DNA from 4 places in the Cytobacillus sp. FSL R7-0680 genome. Region 2 is predicted to be linked to each of the others. Evidence: riboswitches for the same ligand, from Rfam matches in the RefSeq annotation. Region 2 holds a riboswitch; each other region holds the start of a gene.
The links. A riboswitch is a leader RNA that binds a small molecule or an ion and turns the genes downstream of it on or off. The one in region 2 is predicted to bind thiamine pyrophosphate.

Region 1: linked by a shared signal. The riboswitch ahead of MKY26_RS06215 (YkoF family thiamine/hydroxymethylpyrimidine-binding protein) and the one ahead of MKY26_RS19200 (3-oxoacyl-ACP reductase) in region 2 are both predicted to bind thiamine pyrophosphate.
Region 3: linked by a shared signal. The riboswitch ahead of tenA (thiaminase II) and the one ahead of MKY26_RS19200 (3-oxoacyl-ACP reductase) in region 2 are both predicted to bind thiamine pyrophosphate.
Region 4: linked by a shared signal. The riboswitch ahead of thiW (energy coupling factor transporter S component ThiW) and the one ahead of MKY26_RS19200 (3-oxoacyl-ACP reductase) in region 2 are both predicted to bind thiamine pyrophosphate.

What each region holds. Positions count from the first base shown of each region.
Region 1 is NZ_JBBPAO010000001.1:1,231,996-1,237,712, forward strand. Features, by position in the region: gene MKY26_RS06205 (efflux RND transporter permease subunit) at 1-404, opposite strand, end outside; gene MKY26_RS06210 (TetR/AcrR family transcriptional regulator) at 558-1,130, shown strand; TPP riboswitch at 1,337-1,440, shown strand; gene MKY26_RS06215 (YkoF family thiamine/hydroxymethylpyrimidine-binding protein) at 1,528-2,136, shown strand; gene MKY26_RS06220 (ECF transporter S component) at 2,133-2,744, shown strand; gene MKY26_RS06225 (ABC transporter ATP-binding protein) at 2,719-4,284, shown strand; gene MKY26_RS06230 (energy-coupling factor transporter transmembrane component T family protein) at 4,281-5,066, shown strand; gene pdxR (MocR-like pyridoxine biosynthesis transcription factor PdxR) at 5,203-5,717, opposite strand, start outside.
Region 2 is NZ_JBBPAO010000001.1:3,829,418-3,835,134, reverse strand. Features, by position in the region: gene MKY26_RS19215 (glycosyltransferase family 2 protein) at 56-655, shown strand; gene MKY26_RS19210 (polysaccharide biosynthesis protein) at 696-1,691, shown strand; gene MKY26_RS19205 (IclR family transcriptional regulator) at 1,889-2,650, shown strand; gene MKY26_RS19200 (3-oxoacyl-ACP reductase) at 2,874-3,629, opposite strand; TPP riboswitch at 3,722-3,823, opposite strand; gene MKY26_RS19195 (glycosyltransferase) at 3,909-5,444, opposite strand; gene MKY26_RS19190 (ABC1 kinase family protein) at 5,562-5,717, opposite strand, start outside.
Region 3 is NZ_JBBPAO010000001.1:1,500,143-1,505,859, forward strand. Features, by position in the region: gene MKY26_RS07465 (MFS transporter) at 1-799, opposite strand, end outside; gene tenA (thiaminase II) at 1,100-1,789, opposite strand; TPP riboswitch at 1,912-2,021, opposite strand; gene trhA (PAQR family membrane homeostasis protein TrhA) at 2,370-3,005, shown strand; gene MKY26_RS07480 (GNAT family N-acetyltransferase) at 3,128-3,874, opposite strand; gene MKY26_RS07485 (AbgT family transporter) at 4,012-5,499, opposite strand.
Region 4 is NZ_JBBPAO010000001.1:1,305,430-1,311,146, forward strand. Features, by position in the region: gene thiM (hydroxyethylthiazole kinase) at 1-366, opposite strand, end outside; gene thiD (bifunctional hydroxymethylpyrimidine kinase/phosphomethylpyrimidine kinase) at 366-1,172, opposite strand; gene thiW (energy coupling factor transporter S component ThiW) at 1,141-1,662, opposite strand; TPP riboswitch at 1,734-1,826, opposite strand; TPP riboswitch at 1,870-1,977, opposite strand; gene MKY26_RS06585 (shikimate kinase) at 2,104-2,610, shown strand; gene MKY26_RS06590 (nuclease-related domain-containing protein) at 3,029-3,934, opposite strand; gene MKY26_RS06595 (branched-chain amino acid aminotransferase) at 4,213-5,313, opposite strand.

The DNA.
Region 1 (5,717 bases), 2.6 Mb from region 2:
TCGACCTCTTTGCCACTCTCAATGGTGACAGAATAAAGAGCGTGATTATTTTTGTAGTAATTTTCTATTGTGCCTTGGTCTCCGGTTTCTATTGGTGTTCTTATGTCCATCGCATCATCTAACCACATCACATCAGTTACACCTTGAACCTTATTTAATTTCTCTTTAATAACGAGCGCTTCTTGGATTGTTACATTCTCAACCATTACGCTTGTATTTGGAATGCCACTAGTAAACTCATCTTCCATCACTTCTAAAGCAACGGTAGATTCAGCTTCTGCTGGGATATAATCTTTCATATTATAATTAACATTCACAAACAGAAATCCAATAGCAGAAAGCACTGATAACAAAAAGAAAATGATGGTTACAGATTTTTTATAACGAATAATAAACTCAATCATTATTGGCTTCCCCACTTCTTGATGTTGAAATTCTTTTACAGTAACATTATACATACCACTGTGTTAGATAAACAACAAACAGTTGTGTAAAAAATGTTTAACATCCAACATTTAAGCGTACTTTGTTGGATTTCTCAAAAAAGTGAGGGTGGCATGATGAACAAAAAATTGGATCGTCGGAAACAATATACTCGTATGGTGTTAAAGGAAAGTTTAATGGAATTATTAAGAGAAAAGATAATTTCATCCATTACCATTAAAGAATTATGTCAAAAAGCAGATATCAATCGTTCTACTTTTTATAGCCATTATCGTGATCAATTTGATTTACTTCAGCATATTGAAGATGAGATTTTGTTAGAATTACAGGTCACTTTAAAACAGTACAACCATAATGAGATAAATGAAACTTTTGCAATGACGAAGTATTTATTAGATTATGTTTATAAACGAAGTGCTGATTTTCTTGTTTTATTTAGTGACCATGGTAACAAAGCTTTTCAAACGAGAGTGATTGATACTGCACAATCAATCATTATTAATAGTTTAAAGGAAGATCCGCAGGTCATAAATATAGATAAATCAAAATATATGATTTACTTTGTAATTAGTGGATGTATTTATGTAATTGAAAAATGGTTAATGAATGGGATGAAAGAATCTCCGGAAGAAATGACAACCATTATTACTGAAATTAGTAATCGGGTTATTCTTCATTCTAAATAGTATGCGAATATATCAACATTCTTCACATCAATATTTTATTCACCTCTACTATATTGGGATTTAAACTGTATTCCTTACTCTTTTGCATCATTTACGTATCAATTAATAAATTGTATTTATCTCTACTACATTATCAATTGACAAGTATTGGTTTACAGATAATGATTTTTTGCTTATGATAGGATAGACGAACAAATAAAATATATCGAATGCGCTAGGGGAGCTATATTTAATGGCTGAGAAGGCAATTGCCTGACCCTTATAACCCGATCTAGATAATACTAGCGTGGGGAAGTGCAGTTGGTCAGTGTATTCTCTTTTTTTTCTGCATAGCCAAACTGCATTCCATCGGGGTGCAGTTTTTTTTGTTCAAAAAATGTTAAAAGGAGATTTTTATATGAATCAATTATGTGGAACAAGTAGTATCGTAGGTTGTCAGTTTACGCTTTCTCCAATGAGTGAGAGGTATGTGGACATCATCTTATTTGCCCTTAAAGAAGTGAACACGTCAAAGGTGTGGTCAGAAACTGATGATGTATCTACTTGTATCCGTGGTAAGCAAATTCATGTTTTTGATGTAGTGAGGGCAATCTTTTTACACGCAGCTAAAACAGGAGAACACATCGCTATGAGTGGTACCTTTTCGATTGGTTGTCCAGGAGATTCAGCAGCAGATGTATACATGGACGAATCTGACATTGCCTTGAACAAGGATGATACAAAAGAAATAGACCAGCTTGCAGGTTGTAAATTTGCCCTCTATCCCTTAGGGAGGGAAGATTATATGGAAAAAATTTATGAGCAAATTGATTGGTCCAAGGAGACTGAAGTAAACGTAAGCCATAGCCATTATGCCACAAGGCTTGATGGCAAGGTGAATGATATTTTTAACTTGTTACAGAACGTTTTCGATCAGACCAAGCAAGATGTATCTCATGTGACAATGACATTCACATTATCAGCTAACAGCCCTACTGGAAAAGCTAAAGAAGTGAAAGTCTCATGATAAAATCATGGCGTCTGAAAGATATTGTTCTCATGTCAGTCCTGGGTGTCGTATTTGGCTTTATTTATTTAGGGTTTTTTGGGGTCGGTAAAGTTCTTGTTGCCATCCTTACCCCGTTTGGGTTTGGACCCATTGGTTATGAATTGATTTATGGCATATGGTTTATTGTATCCATAATAGCTGCTTACATTATCAGAAAGCCAGGCGTTGCTTTTACAGCAGAAACCATTGCTGCTATTACCGAAGTACTTGTCGGCTCAACATCTGGACCCACTTTAATTCTTTCAGGGATGGTGCAAGGATTAGGGGCGGAAATCGCTTTTGCTCTGACAAAATGGAAAAATTATCAACCTCGTATTCTCGTTTTTTCAGGTGTCAGCGCTGCATTTATTAGTTTTCCTTACCATTTCTTTGTATCAGGTTTTCATGCCTATGAATCCTGGCTTATTATGACAATGTTTGTTATACGTCTCCTAAGTGGAGCTATCATTGCTGGTTATTTAGGAAAAATATTAGCAGATCAACTAGCGAAAACTGGTGTTTTAAATGGGTACCCTATTGGGAAGGAGGTACTAGCAAGGCATGGAAAATCATCAACCAATTTTTGAATTAGACTCTTTCTCATTTTCCTTTGATAAACACGATGAACCTTCTGTAAATAATGTAAGCTGTAAGTTATATGCAGAGGAAGTGACTTTATTACTTGGAGCAAGTGGTTCTGGCAAAAGTACACTTACACTATGTTTAAATGGTCTATATCCTGAGGCGGTTGAAGGTTTTACTTCAGGGGACCTTTTATATAAAGGGAGAAATATCTCCTCCTACCCTAAAGGAGTAATAAACCAAGAAATAGGCATTGTCTTTCAAGATCCAGAAAGTCAGTTTTGCATGGTTCGTGTAGAAGATGAATTAGCATTTGTGTTAGAAAACTTGTCTATTCCCAGATGTCAAATGAAACAAAGAATAGAACATGTGCTGGATATTGTAGGATTATCACAATATATGAAACATAACATTCACCATCTTTCAGGAGGACAAAAACAAAAGGTTGCGCTAGCTTCTATCCTTTTAATGGACCCTCAATATTTAATTTTAGATGAACCTACAGCAAATTTAGATCCGATATCTAGCCTCGAGTTTATCGAGACAATTATTAAGATTCAAAAACAACAAAGATTTGGTTTGCTTGTAATTGAACACGAAATCGATGACTGGGAACCATACGCTCATCGGTTGGTTGCGCTTAATAAAAAAGGAGAAATACTTTTAGATAGTACGCCGAAGGAAGGTTTTCAAAATCATTTACATAAGTTGACGAAGAATCGTATAAGAGTTCCTAAAAGGTATGAAAATAGGAAAATGCCTAGTCGACCATCAAGTGAGAAAGAAAGTACAGAAGTAATAGTCAATCTTAAAGATATACAATTTAACTATAAAAATAAGCAAATCCTAAATGAACTTTCCTTTTCAATCAAAGAAGGGGACTTTTGCGCAATAGTTGGCGAAAATGGTGCTGGTAAATCTACTTTATTACAGTTAATAGCCAAATTAATTAAGCCCGTATCAGGCTCAATCGATTTTTTAAACACTCCATTAAGTAATTGGCATGAAAACGAATTGTATAAGAATATGGGCTATGTATTTCAAAATCCTGAGCATCAATTTATTAACCAAACTGTATACGATGAAGTGTGTTTTGGTATCAAGCTAAGTGGCTATTCTACAGAAGAAACAGAAAGAATGGTTCATCATTTATTAACCGATTTTGATCTCTTATCTGATAAGTGGAAAAATCCATTTTCCTTAAGTGGTGGCCAAAAAAGAAGGCTAAGTGTAGCAACGATGTTACATTCCAAACCTGATTTACTTCTATTCGATGAACCAACATTTGGACAAGATGCCTATACGACCTCTCAATTTATGCGTAAAGTCATGCACCTAAATGATAAAGGGGCCACCATCGTTTTCGTTACACATGACATGGATTTAGTTGATTCATACTGTAATAATGTCTTGGTTATGCAACAAGGAAAGATCGTTTATGATGGTACACCTAAAGCACTTTGGCGAAAAACTGACCTTTTAGAAAGAGCCAGATTAAGGATACCTTACCGCTTACGGTTGATAAATGAAGAGATGACGATATGATACACTCATTAAATCCAACCATAAAAGCTATTACGGTTATCTTACCTGCCATTTTGTTGAGCTTTTCCTTTGATATTATTACACCAGCGATTATGTTTATTTATATCCTGATACTTACCTTTTTCTTCAGTAAACTGAACATAAAGAAATGGTTGTTTTACTTTATACCGATGTCCTTTTTTACGCTCGGGTTAGCTTGGATGACAATGCTGTATACGGATGATAAGTACGCAACTGGTCCTATTGTTTTTTCGTTCTTTTCTTTTGATATTAGGATGGGTAGCATTATAGTTAGTATGAGTTTAGCACTAAGGTCATTGTGTTTTATAGGGTTATCTTTACTCTTTGCTTTTACAACTGATCCAACAAAATTTATGTTAAGTTTAATGCAGCAAGTTCGCCTTTCACCTAAGTTAACTTATGGTATTTTGGCAGGGTATCGCTTTGTTCCAACCTTCAAGCACGAATTAGACTTGTTAAAGAAAGCTCATCGTGTTCGGGGCCTTGGTCGTGCAAAAGGATGGAGAAATCGCGTGGAACATACGAGACAATATTTTATCCCCCTATTAGCTGGCGCCATTCGGAAGGCTGAAAGAGTCGCAATTGCAATGGAATCAAAAGGTTTTACAGGGTCAAAAGATCGAACCTATTATACTGTAATGAAAATCAAAGCGACTGATTACCTATTTTTTATCATCATGCTTATCATATTAATAATCGCCTATTACGTCTCCTATCGATTGGGTACACTTAATATATTTGGCCATCGGATTATGCCCTAACTTTACTCGCTAAAACCTTTCTAAGTAAAATTAACAACGAACAAGTTCAGTTATATGATAAGAATTTGTTCGTTGTTGATTATCTTAAAGTACTTAATTCTAATTTTTTTATTGAATCAAGCAAAGAGAGATTTATTTAATCAATCTCATCCATCCCCCACGCTTTGAACAATGCTTTCAAGCTGTGTTCCAATTGCTCTTCACGAATACCTGCAAAGCCTAATATAATTTGCGGTTCTTTATCATCTCTTCTAATTATGGAGTAATTAGATAAAGGATAAATTTTCAAGCGCTCTCTTTTTGCGCGTGCTACGAGTTCGCTTTCATTCATTCCGTTCTTGACAATCAATACGACATGTAATCCAGAGCTTTCTCCCATAACTTCTAATTGCGGAAAGGACTTGAGTACGTTTAGAACTATTTCGACCTTTCTTCTATAAACTTTTTTCATCCGGTTTAAATGCTTTTCAAACTCCCCGTCTTTCATAAATCCACTTAAAGCATTTTGGTCTATTCTCGAAACCGTGCAATGATAAAAAGATAATTTTTCTTTATAAGATTTAACAAGGGGTTTTGGCAAAACCATATAACTAATTCGCAATGATGGAATAAAAGATTTAGAAAAAGAGCCTAAATAAATAACCTTTTCCC
Region 2 (5,717 bases):
ACTAAACGATATAACACCTGCCCCAAAATCATGCATAATAAAGTGAGGAAAAGTCATGAGATTCAGCTTTTTATCCCCGGTTTATAATAGTGAACAATGGGTTCGCTCGATGCTTGATAGCATTCCTAAAGAATATGCCGATGAAATCATTGTTTGTGATGACGGATCAACCGATCAAACATTATTGATGTTAAAAGAATATCAACAACAGTACCCTCAACTAAAAATCTTAGAAAATGGGGAAAATCGTGGCGCTAGCTATTCGTATAATCGTTGTATCGAAGCCGCAACTGGAGATTATATTGCCATTATTGATAGCGATGATATTTATTTACCAACCATTCGTGAAGTACTCGCTAAAATAGATGGTGAGTACGACATTTATTATTACAGCATGGTGACAAAGGATGGCCAGCTCTTTCAAGCAACGGAAGAAAATTATCGTGAATGGTGTGGGCAATTTAGGATCATTAAGAGAAGCTGTGTGGGAGAAGCGAGATTTTCTGAAAGACCGGATATGGCGGGGGACTGTGATTTTCATCAAGCGCTCTTAGAACAAAACCCTTCAGTGCACATAACAGGAATTATCGCTTACTGGTATAACTATCCACGAATAAATTCCGAATATTATTTATACTATTTTGGATTAAAGTAAGCCCATTGTGGGAAATGACAGAAAGGTGCGTTCCATACTTATGTTTAAAAATAAAACGCTATTAATTACAGGTGGAACCGGCTCGTTTGGGCATGTGGTGTTAGAACGTTTTTTGCATAGTGAAATAAAAGAAATACGCATCTTTTCTCGTGATGAAAAAAAACAAGATGACATGCAAAAACAGTATGCAGATGGAAGAATCTCTTATATCCTCGGCGATGTTCGGGATATGAGTACTTTATTACCAGCTGTGGACGGGGTTGATTACATTTTTCATGCAGCAGCCTTAAAACAAGTACCCTCATGTGAGTCACATCCGCTAGAGGCGGTGAAAACGAATATTCTTGGCACCGATCATGTATTAAGTGCAGGCATACAAGCAGGGGTAAAGAAAATTGTCTGCCTATCAACGGACAAAGCAGCCTATCCAATTAATGCAATGGGAATGTCTAAAGCTTTAATGGAAAAGACATTTATCGCTAAATCGAGACAAGCTAACGCTCGTGGTACCATTATATGTGGCACAAGATACGGAAATGTCATGGCATCAAGGGGGTCCATCATTCCGCTACTCATAGAACAAGTAAAGGAAGGAAAGCCGCTAACTGTTACGCATCCTTTAATGACCCGTTTTATGATGAGTTTAGATGAGGCTGTCGAACTCGTATTGTACGCTTTTGAGAATGCTTGTAATGGGGATATTATGGTACAAAAATCGCCTGCTGCCTATATTACAGATTTAGCACAAGCGATTAAAGAACTTTTTCACGTTAGCCTTCCTTTAGAATTAATTGGCACACGGCCGGGAGAAAAGCTCTATGAAGTTTTACTAACAAAAGAAGAAGCAGCGAAAGCTATTGATCTTGAAGGCTTCTATCGCATTCCTCGAGATACCAGAATAGAAACTGATACAAACTCTGTAGAAGAATATCACTCCAATAATACTTATCGTCTCTCTGTAGCTGAACTAAAAGAAAAACTACAATCATTATCCTATGTTCAGAAAGAGCTAAAAAAATGGAAAAGGTTAAATTAATATATTTGACCGCTCCCTATTTTTCGTGAGTTGAGCACCTTCATTGACCAAGTTAATAATCGCCAACTCACTTACTATTCTTATATATACTGAATTTATAGGGATATCCTACCAACCCTCTAAAGGAAGGTTGTTGTTTGATGTAGTTTCTGATAAATTAGGATTCAACATGACTAGCATATTGAGGAGTTACATACATGGAAATACAAAAAAGTAGTACGATGATACAATCCTTGCAAATAGGCATTTCTATCATCGAATTAATCTATCAAAAAGATACCCCAATGAAATTCTCAACCATTCAAGAAGAAACCGGTATTACGAAAAGTAATTTATATAAATATTTAAATACACTTACGCAATTGAACATGCTCTATCGTGAAAAAGGGACAAACCTGTATTATCTTGGAAGCAAATTGATTCAATATGGTACAGCCGCCTTTGGTAGTCGTGATATTGCCGATGCAATCACTCCGTATATGCAGGAACTTTCTTCGCTTACTTCCTGCACCGTTTCGTTTTCATTATGGACAAACAACGGACCTATTACGACAAAGATTTGTCATTCGAATGAACCACTTCATATTGGTACACAACTAGGCGGAAGCTTACCACCAACATCTGCCGCAGGGAAGATTTTCTTAAGTTTCTTAAACCCAGTACTGACAAAAGATTGGCTAGGAGACGGGGAAGCGATCGATAACGCAGAATGGCAAATGATTCAACAATCGAAAATCTCCTTCGCTACCGAACCTTTAATTCCATCGATTTCTTCGGCTTCCGTCCCTTTGCTAGACTACCAGAATCAATTACTCGGTGCAGTGACAGTTGTTGGATTTAACGATAAGATGCCTAAGGAAGCATCGGATCCGATGAGCAAGCAACTGCTGAAGTTTCACCTACAAGCATCTTCTATGTTTGGCTATCGATATAAACAAGGAAAAATTGAACAATACTGATTGAACGTTCAATCGACCGTTTTAACATCTAGTAGAATAAAATACTAGTGAGAAAATTAAGTTGTTATTTTAAAAATATCCTTTTCTGCGAATAAATTGGAGTTTAGCTTCGACTTAGTCTCACATTTGCTGATATAAGCTCTTTACTGATTTATCAACCTACAAAATAAGTCCATTTTATTGAAAAAGGCCGCCATAAACAAAGATGACGACCTTTTTTATCTTAGTTCATCGTCAATCCATGATCAACGACTAGATTTTGTCCCGTAATCGCTCTAGCGCCTGGAGAGGCTAAGAAAACAACGGCTTCTGCTACGTCTTCTGGTTTTGTCACACGGCGGATAGCAGAGTTATCAGCCACAATCGCAAATACCTCAGGGGTAGTAACAGCACTTGCATCCGTTGTTTCTAATAATCCACCGGAAACCATATTCACATTAATATCATACTGTCCGAGCTCTTTGGCCATATTGCGTGTAAAGCCAATTAATGCCGCTTTGGCTGTTGTATATTCATGGTAGGCAACGACTGGGTTCTGGTAAAGATTCGTGCCAATACCAATCACACGGGCTTGCTGTGAATCCTTTAGAGCCGGAAGAGCAGATTGAACAACATTTAAGCTTGCTTTTATCGCGCCTTCAAACTGGGTTTGATAGCTAGCCCAAGATAATTCCTCTACTTTCGCCTGTGCCACAGGATCAAATTTAAATTGAACTAATGCATTATTTACAACGATATCCAAGCGACCAAAATGAGCAATTGTGTCTGCTACCATTGCTTTTACTGCTTGATGATCTCTTACATCAGCTTGGATAGCCAATGCACGATCTTGTCCGATTTTTTCAACTACTGCATCTGCTTTTTCTTTATTATTAAAATAATTAACGACTACTTTGTAGCCCTCCTTACCAAACTTTTCAGCAATTGCAGCTCCTAATCCACGACTTGCTCCTGTTACTAACACGACTTCTTCTCTCACGCTATTCCCTCTTTTCAATAGATGTAATTAAAAATGTTCAGGGAAACAAAACAAAAGGCTCCCCGAAAATGGAGAGCCTACCATACATATGCATATAGTTGGAAGATGCTCCCTACGATCGTCTTAACGAACAGGTTCTAAGGGTCAGGTTTTAACCTTCTCAACTCATTTTCTGAGTCCCCCTGCAACAATTTTTAATTATTTTTAGTTTAGCATACAAATAGTTTCCTAGCTATGAATCGAAGTTCATTTCGAAACTGACCATTTGCTTTATGTTTCTCACCATTGTTTTAAACGGGGATTCTTATCTAGAATCGATTCATATTGTTTCTCATTACCGTAGAGGCTATTCGGGTCAAGCAGCTTATATCTCTCATATTTTTCTAATCGATCTTTTTCTTTTGCCCAGCCTAAATGCTTGACTCGTATTGTGGATAAACTGTGGGTAAGTTGGAAGATGTTTTCTGGAAATCTCCCACAATGCTGTGGTGTTTCTTTCCAGACAGGCTGAAAGGTTGATCTAACTCTTGCTAGAAATGGACGGTATAAGAAATGTGCTTGCCAGTATTCATCTTCACGATAATGGTCTTCATCCCACATATCATACAGTCTAAAACAGTACAGGTCGATAGTATCCTGTTTAACAAAGTCATCAATATAATCAATAAAACTCTCCTCAAACCATTCATCTGCGTCAAGATTTAATACCCAACCTAAAAAACCATTCGTTGCTTCTAACCACTGTTGTTTTCTTAGTTCCACTTCATTGGCAAACTGGGAGCTTGCATTCTTGACCAATTTAATTGGCATACCTTTTAGTTCTTGCAAGAAAATCGATATAGTCTGATCAGTACTAGCATCATCTATAATCACAGCTTCATCGATAAATGGCTTTACTTTCTTTAACATCGTTTGTAAATAACGACCTTCTTCATTCTTCACAATCATCGATAAGCGAATTTGATGGCTTTCTGCTTTTTCTGGATAAATAGGTAGTTCGCTATAAGCATACTGACATTTTTCTTTAAATGCGGGTATGCCTGTAAGGTCAGAAGAACGATAAATATGATAAGCTGGCAGATGTGTGTCTACATGTAGATCCAGTCCTAATGCCACAGCTCTCACACAAAAATGTCGATCTTCTCCCCAAAAACTGAGATTTTTAATTTTACTAAAATGAATACCTGCTAACAAAGCTTTCCTGCTAATTAGCGTGCACGCACCTAATCCTCCTACTTCATAAACACCTGGAGTTTGTAACTGTTGAATAAAGGCCTCGGTTTGAACGGCCTTTTCTTCGTCTGTTATGGCACCTTCATCCGCCTGTCTCCAGTGGGTATATTCATCTGTTAACCACACCTGCGGATAAGGAATTGTCCCCTCTTGCCAAGCCGTCCAAAATACCTCTGAAACAATTTCTTTTTTCGTGGAAATAAGTGTATGAAGGGTATTCGGGTGTAAAAGCAAATCAGAGTCAATTAAAAACAAATAATCAAATTCTTCAAATTTCGCCTGCTCAATAAGCATATCTTTGAAGCGAGCAACCTTCCAGATGAGAGCATCATTCCAGAAATGGGTAAAGTCGGTACGAATATAGATACTATCTTCTTTTGCGGATAAAATCGCAACATCTTTCTTCCATTTGGCAAAATGACGTAGTAGTCTACTTGATTCTTCATTCTGATTATCATCTATGAAAAGATAATGAATCTCCATTGTATCCGTTTTTAAATTGGCTAAGGATAGCAGAAACTCTTTTAAAATATCGGGTTCTTGATTAATTGGACTGCCAATGAGAATTTTTGTATTAACCATAAGCAACATTAACGTTTATTGACAAAACCGTTCACCTCTCTACACTATATTCTCACCATGAATTGCTTGTGTAGTGAAATCAGAAAAATTCTACCCAAAACAAAAAGCAGAGAGTCGTCAGAATCTCCCTGCTCTAATGATGGTGTATATAAGAAATAAGAACATTAATATCGCAATGACGAAGCCGATTTCTACTGCTGGTATATTCCATAGGAGAGATGATTGCCTGCCAAGGGCGGAACCGATAATTAAACCCACCATTATAATGCAAAA
Region 3 (5,717 bases), 2.3 Mb from region 2:
AGCCGTACATAATTACTTCACTTGCACTTGATCTTGATAAACCGTAAATGTCCATACCATAGGGAACAGCCCAAGAGCCAATAAAGCCAATATATGTGCCTACTACACCAAAATGACAAAGGAATGTCGCCCAAGCTTGGCGATTGACTAGTAATCTTCTTATGATGACTAATAACGGTTCATTTGTTTCTTTTTGATTTTTTTCTTCTTCCATTTGAAATTTCTTCTTAGGATATTTTATTAAAACAACATAGAGTCCGATACCGAGGGTGAATATTACGATGCCAACAATTAAAAATGGAAGTCTCCACCCTAATAGAGAAATGGTCGAACTAAAAGGAACTGTTGCCAATAAGAAACCTAAACTTCCTGTCATTCCAGCAAATCCCACTAGCATCGAAAACTCCTGCTGCTTGAACCAAATGCTCAATACAAGAACTAAATTGACCCAAATAGTAGCATCGCCAATTCCACATAATAGCCTAGCAAAGATAAGCATATAACTATTATCTACCGAACTATAGAGGATGGTACCTAGTCCGTTTAGCAGCGTTCCAGCGACTAGAAATACATTTGGACCAAATCTATCAGAGAATAATCCGATGGGAATTTGCAATCCAGCATAAGCAAAAAATTGAATACTCGTTATCAGCCCAATCGTTGCTGCAGTTAAATGAAATTCTTCCATTAATTGATCAGTAATTAAACCAGGTGCTGTTCTTTGACTAACCATAAATAAATAGGCTAAAAGTAAAACACCAAATACAACCCATCTGTACTTACTTTGTTGTTTATTCATTATTTAAACGCCTTCCTCAATTTAACATTCGTCTCTCATTATACGCTTATTGTCTTTATATATATATAGGAAGTTTATATGTCTATGAGGGTGGAGAAGTAGAAGTCATTTCTATTGACTAGATGAGTAGTTGGTGAAGATCTAACTTCTTTTTTAGGAAAATCCGATATGGCAAACTGTCTTAATTGCATAACAAACCTGATATTACAACGATTATAAAGGGTATGATGTTAACAGAATTGAGTTAGTATGAACTAACCTTATTCTGTTAACACTATTCCCGCTTTCATTTATGAAGTTTTATGCATATGTTTTATCACTTAACCACTTTTCTTGGGTATAAGCCATTTCCCAAAAAGCTAACTCATATTGACAGCTAATGGTAAATGCCATTTTCATTTTTTCTTTTTCTGTTTCAGATGCAATTTCAGCAAGCCGATCAAGATGATGAATTTGTTCCAGTACAAGTTTAACAAACCATTCTCCACCGTATGTATCAATCCAGGTACGATAGATTTCTTCTTTTGGTTTTGCCCCTTTAAAGCTCTGCCCAATATCATAATAAATCCAATAACACGGAAGCAAACTAGCGATGACCTCGCCAACTGTGCCTGTCTCTGCTACACGATATAAATGGGATGTATATGCATAGGCAGTAGGAGCGGGTCTAAACTGGTTTAACTCTTCTTCAGAAACTTTTAATACCTCCATAAATTTGTTATGTAACCCTAGTTCAGCTTCATAGGTACCTTGCGCATGCGAGGCCATTCTTGAGGTCATATATAAATTCTCTGCTTTAGAAGCAGCGATTGCTTGCACACGAGCAAAATGTGATAAATAGTAAGAATCTTGTAACACATAAAAGCGGAAACACTCAATTGGTAAATCTCCCTTAGCAATTCCTTTAACGAAAGGGTGTTCAAAATTCGCTTCCCATATATCATGTACTTCTTTCCTTAACGATTGTGTAAACGTTTCTTTTGTTGTCATCATTTCTACCTCTTCTCTTTTTTTATCGAGCATAAAAAATCCAGAAAAGCGAAAAACCACTTCCTATAAGAAAGTGGTTACTGTATACATCATTCATTTAGTTATAGTTATAACGTTAACTAAATTGATATACGCCACTTCCCTACGCTGGTATCAACCAGATCAGGTTCTAAGAGTCTTAAAGTTATTGCACTTTAATCTCAGCCTTTTAAAGGCACCCCTAGTGGATTTATTCAATTATGCTTTCAAAGTTATGTTATCATCTTATCAATAAATGTCAACCTAAATGGCAACTGTAAGTTTAGGAATTGAGCAATGTCAAGCTTCTCTTTCAGTAACGATTATGAACAAGTTGGATGAATGCTGTCGTTACCTAAACACTTCAACTGATCTAACACCGCGGCTTAAATTGGCATTGACTCAAGGATGGATAACTCCAAATATTCTCCATGCATTTACACTCTCCACCCTCTTCGCCTAGTGAAGTTTTTCTTTATAATGAAAGCTTACGACTTTTTATCAGCTAAAAAAATGTTTATACTAGAATTATGATTTTGGATAAAGAATGGGTGAATACTACTTGGAAACACATATTTTTTCAAAGGGAGAAGAAATCGCCAACGCGATCGTACACGGAATCGGTGCGCTATTAAGTATTGCGGCTCTCGTCATTTTAACTGTTTTCTCATCCTTATATGGAACAGCTTGGCATATTGTCAGCTTTGTTCTTTTTGGTACAACGATGGTTATTTTATATTTCTCATCAACTTTGCTACATAGTTTACCTGCTGGAAAAGCAAAGGATGTATTTGAGATTCTCGATCATTCTTCCATTTACTTTTTTATTGCTGGAACGTTCACACCGTTTCTATTTATAACAGTTAAAGGAACCTTAGGATGGACCTTATTTGGTCTTGTATGGGGGCTAGCAATTGCTGGAACAGTTTTCAAATGTTTTTTTGTTAAAAAGTTTTTAGTCTTCTCGACATTACTATATGTTTTGATGGGCTGGCTAATTATATTTGCCTGGGAGCCTCTGGTTACACACTTACCTACACAAGGAATGATTTTCCTCATTATCGGTGGTGTTCTATACACTGCTGGTTCAATATTTTATGTATGGAGAGGATTTAAGTACCATCACGCATTGTGGCATGTTTTTGTTCTTGCTGGTTCGATTATGCATTTTTTTGCTGTTCTCTCGCTTTTACCTTGAGCAAAATTTACCTCTTTATAAATGATCTGCAGATGGCTACTCTCACCACCTGCAGATTTATTAATATCAGTTTGTAGAGTTTTTATCACATTACTTGTTCTATATTAATAATAAACTACTACTTATAATAACTTCATTACTTCATAGCGAAAGCTCAATTTTTTATACCCTTGTTTACGATACATATCCTTTGGCGTGTCATTGCTGTCGGCTACAAGTATAACCCTATGATTGCTAAATCGCTTCATTACTTCATATTGCAAGCTTGCAGCAATCCCCTTTAATCGGTGAGCTGGTAACACACCTACATTATCAATTTCAGCTGTACACTTATTAAAAAATACTTGTAATGAACCTGCTGGCACACCATGATCATATGCGAGTAACTGTAATGTATCTTTTGCATTATGATGATAGGAATGCATGCTTCTATTAAGGTTCACATATTCCTCACCATAATCTAGATCAAAGTTTCTCTGCAATTGTAGATATTCTCCTAAATTATCATTTGTCACTTCCTCAACCACGATTTCGTTCTTTCTATCTTTATAGATAAATTGAAGAGGGTTAATTTCATATAACTCCTGACACCCGATCGTATAGAATTGTTGATAAAGGTATAATAAAACATCCTCTTGAATCATTTCGTCTGCTGGTAAATAAAACTTCAAATGTTCTTGTTTATGCTCTTTCTGATAGTCTTCCAAATACATTTGTGCCAGTTGAAAATCTTGCAAACTAGGATTTATTTTAAATTGGATAAAGTTTGCATCATATTTAAAATAGAACTGTTTTGTGCCATAGTGATCAAAATTGGCTTTTTCTGCTATTAAATTACCATCATGATGTATATCTCTGAAACTAACCACTGACCATCTCTCCCCTACTTATAGCCCTTAAGTATAACGATTAATTCCTTACGGTAAAAAAATACCTCTATCTATTTTATCATTTTTCACAAATAAAGAAGCCCGAACATTTATGTTCGGGCAACAACACCGCATTATTACAAATACATTTCGATACCGGGTCCAATCGGAATACCGAATAATCCAAAAATGAATAGCATGACTACCCAAATTACTAAGAAAACCATTGAATAAGGAATCATTAAGGAAATAAGCGTGCCTAAACCTGCTTTTTTATCGTATTCTCTCATAAAAGCAAGAACTACAAGGATATACGGATTTAGTGGTGTAATAATATTTGTAGTTGAATCGGCAATTCTATACGCTGCTTGGATAAAAGCAGGGTTATAATCAAGTAACATAAACAATGGAATAAAAATTGGGGCTAATAATGCCCATTGAGCAGACCCACTAAAGATTAATAAATTCAGGATAGAGACGAAAATAATAAATCCAATAATAACAGGAATACCAGTTAAATTGATGGAAGATAAGAATTCCGCACCATTGACTGCAATCCAAGTACCTAAATTGGACCAGTTAAAATAAGCAATAAATTGTGACGCAGCAAATATAAGGACGATATAGCCTGCCATATCTTTCATCGAATCTGCCATATACTTTGGAATATCAGCACTTTTTGTGATTTTCTTTACTGTTACTCCGTATGCTGTTCCCATCGTTATAAAGAATAATAAAACAATTGGGATAATTCCACTTAAAAATGGGGAAGGAATCATACCACCTTCTTCGTTTCTAAGAGGGGAGTCTGGCCAGAAGATAATTGTAAGTAAAATAGCAATATATGCTAGACCCGCTATAACGGCATTTCTTAACCCTTTTGACTCGATAGCTGAAACCGGTTCAAAATTCTTTTTCAAATCCCCATCATATTTTCCTAATCTTGGTTCAATTACCTTTTCAGTTAAGAATCCACCAACTAAAGTTAAGAGAACAGTAGAAATCGACATAAAATACCAATTATCAACAGGTGATACAACAAATGAAGGATCGATTGCTTTAGCAGCCTCAGTAGTAATTCCCGCCAATAATGCATCTGTTCCAGCGATTAAGACATTGGCTGAAAAACCTGCACCTACTCCAGCAAAGCCAGCTGCTAAACCAGCTAATGGATGCCTACCAACAGTGTAGAAAACCATCGCAGCTAACGGTGGTACAAGTACGAACGCCGCATCTGAAGCAATATTCCCCATAATACCAATAAAGAAAACAGCATAAGTGACTAATGACTTTGGTGTACTTAAGATCGACTTTTTAATGGCTGTTTCTAGTAAACCAACTTTATCAGCTAAGCCTACACCAAGCATCATAGCTAACACAAGGCCTAGTGGGGCGAAGCCAGTAAAGTTAGACAGCATCTCAGTTAATATAAACTGCAGTCCTTCACCAGAAATTAAACTTTTTATTGCCAACTCTTCCCCTGTTCCTGGGTGCTCAACAGTAACATCAAATTGATTAACAATGAACGTTAATATCATTACAAACGCTGCGAGATAAACGAAAATAAAAAATGGATCTGGTAGCTTGTTCCCTATCGTTTCAATGCCTGACAAGAACTTGGACATCAAGCCCTTCTTTTCTTGTTCGTTGTTTACATTTGCTTGCAAATTATTTCACTCTCCTTACTTCGAAATTTATCGGAATTTATCCTTAACATTTCCGTTATTATATCATCACATTTATATTGTGAATAGTCTTTTTTTAATCTTTTTTGTCTTTTTTATTAATTTTCTAATAAATATCATTTTTATTTACAAATAAAAGAATATATAGGAATTATATG
Region 4 (5,717 bases), 2.5 Mb from region 2:
AATAATGGACACTTTTATTGTGCTAATTAGCTCTTTTGCCTTATTTGTGCGATAAGTGGTTGCACCAACACCAACTGGATCAAATATTACTGGGGCCCCTTTTTGATTGGCAGTTTGTCCAGCTTTAATCATTGCCGCAAACATCGCATCATTAATAGTACCAAAATTAATTACGAGCCCATCTGCCACCATAGCCATTTCTTCTACTTCTAAGAGTTGGGTGGCCATAACAGGTGAACCGCCCATTGCTAGGGTCACATTTGCACAATCATTAATAGTTACTGTATTTGTTAAATGATGAATGAGTGGGGTATGTTCTTGTAACTGCTGAAAGACTCTCTCAACTGCTTCACTTGAAATCGCCATTATCTTTCCTCCATCTTTGCTTTGTTGTATAACTCATAAAAATGATTTGTCGGACCATGCCCATTACCGAGTGCTAGGCTATGCTCAATCGCTATGGAAATATAATTTTTCGCAGACTGTATGGCCTCAATAAGTTCTTCCCCTTTTGCTAACCCAGCAGCAATGGCAGATGATAGAGTACAACCTGTACCATGGGTGTTTTTTGTCTCTACTCTTCGACCATTAAACCAGTTGAAACTTTGTCCATCCCATAATAAGTCATTCGGTTCTCCTTCTAAATGTCCACCTTTTAATAAGACGGCTTTTGGCCCTAATTCATATAATTTTTTACAAGCTTGCTCCATATCATCAACCGTGCGAATTGTCATACCCGAAAGTACTTCAGCTTCAGGAATGTTTGGCGTAATTACAGTCGCAAGTGGTAACATTTTCGCTTTTAATGCTTCAATAGCTTGTTCCTTTAAAAGATGATGTCCACCTTTTGAAACCATAACAGGATCTAACACAATCACTTTTGGACTATAATGATTTAAACGGTCTGCGACGATTTTTACAGTCTCACTAGATGACAACATCCCGATTTTGACAGCATCAACTTGGATATCATCAAACACAGCTTCTATTTGGTCTTTTATAATATTGATTTCTATATCCTGTACCGAACGTACCTCTACTGTATTTTGAGCGGTAATCGCCGTAATGACGGACATGCCAAACACACCATTGGCGGAAAAAGTTTTAAGATCTGCTTGAATCCCAGCTCCTCCTCCTGAATCAGAACCTGCGATCGTTAATGCTGTTTTCATTGATGTAACCTCCAATAGCTTTATTCTTAATTAATACTCTTAATAAACCATATCCTAAAATTGCTCCAGTAAACGAGCTCACCATAAATGCTGGTAGGAATCCGAAAAGGGTTGCTTCTTGTCCTAAAAGTAATGTACTAATCGGATAAGTCGCTACTGCCCCTATCATTCCTGTTCCAACGACTTCACCTAGTGCTGAGAAGCCAATTTTTTTCGTTTTTTGATAAAGGAACCCTGCAAGTAATGCGCCAATCATACTCCCGGGGTAGGCAAAAACACTTCCAGTCCCCATCATATTTCTCAATGTAGATGAAAGAAACGCTTGACTAACGGCATACCATGGTCCAAGAAGTACAGCAGATAATACATTCGCCAAGTGCTGAATCGGAAAAATTTTCGCTATTCCAATCGGAATAAAAATGAGACTACTCGACACAGTAGTGATGGCTGCAATCGTTGCCGTCATCGTCATTTTTTGGATTTTATTCATAGACCTTTCCTCCTTTCGATAAAAATAAAAAAGCCGCTATTTTGAATAAGCGGCTTTGGTCATCATGATATGTATGACGTCACTCGCTTCCCTACGCTAGTATTAACTAGATCAGGTTCAAAGGGTTCATCTCAGCCAAGTATTTGGCACCCCTAGCATTTATTCATATATAAAAAAAATCCTCTACTTCCAAAAGGAAGCGAGGACGACTACATCGACACACTTCCCTCCACTGGTACAAACCAGATCAGGTTCAAAGGGTTTTGAACGGCATTCAATCTCAGCCTCTATGTGAAGGCACCCCCAGTGAAAACTTATAATATATGATGTCAATATAACATGAAATGATAGAAATGAAAATAAAAAACATTGGATAGAAACGATGTTGCGACATAAAACGTTATGATATGATATTTTATATATTATTCGGGAGGACAGTCTATGGAAGATAAGAGTATTGTACTTATTGGGTTTATGGGGGTCGGAAAGACATCCATAGGAACGGAATTAGCTAAGAAATTACAGTGGGGTTTAATCGACACGGATGAACGCATTGAACAACAGTTTGGGATGTCAACTTCAAAAATTTTCCTTGATCATGGTGAAGAAGTTTTTCGAAAAGCTGAAAGCGAATTGATTGAACAACTATCTGCCGAAGAAAAACAGATTCTTTCATTAGGCGGCGGCGCCTTTTTAAACAGTAAGAACCGCGAAATTTGTTTACAAAACAGTACCGTTGTCCTTATCGAGCTCTCATGGGAAAATTGGCTCGATCGATACCCATTGATTAAAGATACAAGACCGAAATTGAATGGTCTTTCTACTGACGAAATGTATCATCTCTACAAAGAAAGACAAGCTCATTATCAACCATATCATCTAAAAATCAATGTTGACGGGAAAACAGCTGAAGAAGCTGCTGAATTGATTGTTAGTGGGATAGGATAAAGCTTGTGATGATTATGGTTATAGTTCATTAGAATATTTCTTTTACTATCTAAGTAATTCGCATTATCCTAAACGAATTTATGAAAGCCGGGCACTCCCTTGCTCGGCTTTCATTTGTGTTTGGTTCTAAATAAATTGCTGAATAACTCCCTTTTTGTGAGGCGGTTATCTCTGGTTTTCTTTCTGAGTGACTAGCTAAACCCTTTTGCGAGGCGCTCTTCTCTGATTCTCCTATTGAGTGACTTACTATCCCCTTTTTTGCGATGTCATATAAATTTTTTTGTGCACAAAGTCCTTTGTTCAACTTATAACTGCTTACTAGTAGATTAAACCCATCAGAATACCGGTCAATCTATACGGTACTGTTACTTCACTTCATTACTAAATAATTCAACTATTTCTTCTTTTTTAAAACCCATTAATGATAATAAAAATAATTTCCACCACCATTAAGTGTATATTTCTCTTGTAAGAATCGTTGTATTGCGGAACTACTGATTGCTCCTCCACACCAATCATAAATCGCCGTCTTTGTTACTTTTTCTGATGGAAAAAGAATAATAAAGTCATTGATTGCTTCACTTAATGCATCATAAGATGAAATATTCCTCCTACATTTTGAGCAATGAAATTTGCGCAAACTCGCTCGCCTCATCTGCCCACTGCACTCTCGACAAACCACTCCTTTTACCAAATCCTCCGTACAATAATCGATTTTTCTAGCATAATTCTCTTCTTTATGATGACTCAAAAAAGTGTGAACAATTTTTGTATGAAATGGAGAGTGTTGAATGTCCATTTGATTTAGTTCTCTTAATAATCGTGGAATTTGCGGTGGAAGAATAACATTTTGTTTCTTTGTACGGTCATATAACATAAACTCGGGATGGACAAAAACAAGTAGATAATCAAATGCAATGTTTAATTCGTGCTTAGTAAGGAATTGGTGTAGGAGGGTTTCATTTCTTTGGATTTGTAGAAGGGGATTTTTAATTTCCTTGTTTGTTGGTGAATACCATTTAGTGTCCTGAACCAAAAAATCACCACTATAATTTTTCACTTCGAAAGCAATGAGTTTGTGAGGAGTTAAACAGAGAGCATCAATTTGGAAGGATGTATGATTAATTTCTAGCAATACATCATAAAGAATGGGGAATTTTGGTGAAAGTTGCTGCAAATCATCTCGCCATTTACTTTCTCCTTCATATCCTTTTTCTAACATTTTGAGATATTGTTCATTCTCAGGGGACAATTTTGATCTAAGATGGAGCACGCGTAATAATCGGAGTTGATAAGAGGGATTGAGTGGTTTTAGGTCTGGCAAATTACTTCATCCTTTCTTTTTACTCTATTATAACGAATTTTTAACATAAAAAAATACCAATATATATAACTTCTCTAATAGATAGTACAAATTTGCTTGTTAAAAAGTGTAAAACTCTTTTGTGATTTTAATATATGCAGTCATTCCATTTTCTCACTAAGTCCATCACTTCGTCTTTATTCTTTCAGTTTTTGTCCACTTTTACCGCTATCCACATTTCTAGCCTAACCTTTTTAAAAAACCACTTACCATCAATGGCAAGTGGTTTTTTTCTTCTATTAAATTGCTGTCGTAACAGCTTTTTCTTCGTCTACTTTCACAATCCAACCAAATTTATCTTCTACTTTTCCTTTTTGGATTCCTGTTAGCGTTTCGTAAAGTTTGCCGGCGATTTCACCTGTTTGTCCGCCACCAATGGTAAGTTTTTCGTTATTCCAGAATAGTTCTCCGACTGGTGAAATGACCGCTGCAGTACCCGTTCCGAATGCTTCTTCTAGCGTGCCATTTTTTTGCGCTTCATAGATCTCATCGATTGAGATACGACGCTCAGATAAAGGAATACCCCAGTCTTTAATGAGTTCAATAACAGAGTTTCTTGTAACGCCTTCTAAAATGCTTCCGTTCAATTCAGGTGTAACGACTTCACCGTTAATTTTAAAGAAAATATTCATGCTTCCTACTTCTTCAACATATTTATTTTCCTTGCCATCTAACCAAAGTACTTGTGAATATCCTTCCTGTTCTGCTACTTCTTGTGCTTTTAGGCTAGCAGCATAGTTTCCTCCTGTTTTGGCATTACCCGTTCCACCTTTGACTGCACGAACATATTCGCTTTGGACAGCGATTTTCACTGGGTTAATTCCTTCTTTATAATAGGCACCGACTGGTGACATGATAATAATAAATTTGTATTGATGTGATGGAGCAACGCCTAAATAAGGTTCTGTAGAAATAATAAATGGACGAATATATAGCGATGTTCCTTCTACATTTGGAACCCAATCACGATCAACTGCAATTAATTGTCTTAATGCTTGAACAGCAAGTTCTTCGTCAATTGGCGGAATACAGAGTCTGTTGTTCGATTTGTTCAGTCTCTCCATATTTTTATATGGTCTGAACATGAGCACTTCCTGATCTTCAGATAAATATGCCTTTAATCCTTCGAAAACACTTTGGCCATAATGAAATACCATTGCAGACGGGTCAATTTGTAATGGCTCATAAGGGACAATACGTCCATCATGCCACCCCTTGTCTGCATGATAGTCCATTACAAACATATGATCTGTAAAGTTCCTACCGAAAATCAACTGATCAAATGCCGGTTTTTCTTTTTTGGTTGCACGTCTTTGGATTTCAAACTGATAATCATTCATTTCTACTCTACTCCCTGTCTAAGATCAATTTAAAGTGCCGTTAAACATCTTTACTCTTTTTCTTGTGGTATTATGCACCATTGTAAACGAAATACTTTGATGATTAAACTACTCCTTCGCAATTTATACGATATTAAGAATTTATTACTTTAATACATAAAATCAATATAACATTTCCTTAATAAAGTACATTGATTGTTTAAAATATTATGAACCCTATTTTTGGTATTGTCAACACAGTTTCTGAAACTTTTCTATTATTCTTACAAATTTATAATTTCCCTATAAATACAGGATTTTACTAGCTTTTTATTGAAATGATTTGCATGAAATATTATGCAAAAAAAAGGTTTGGTTTTTTAGATAATTAGTCAAGAAATACAAAAAATACTCGTGACTTCCTG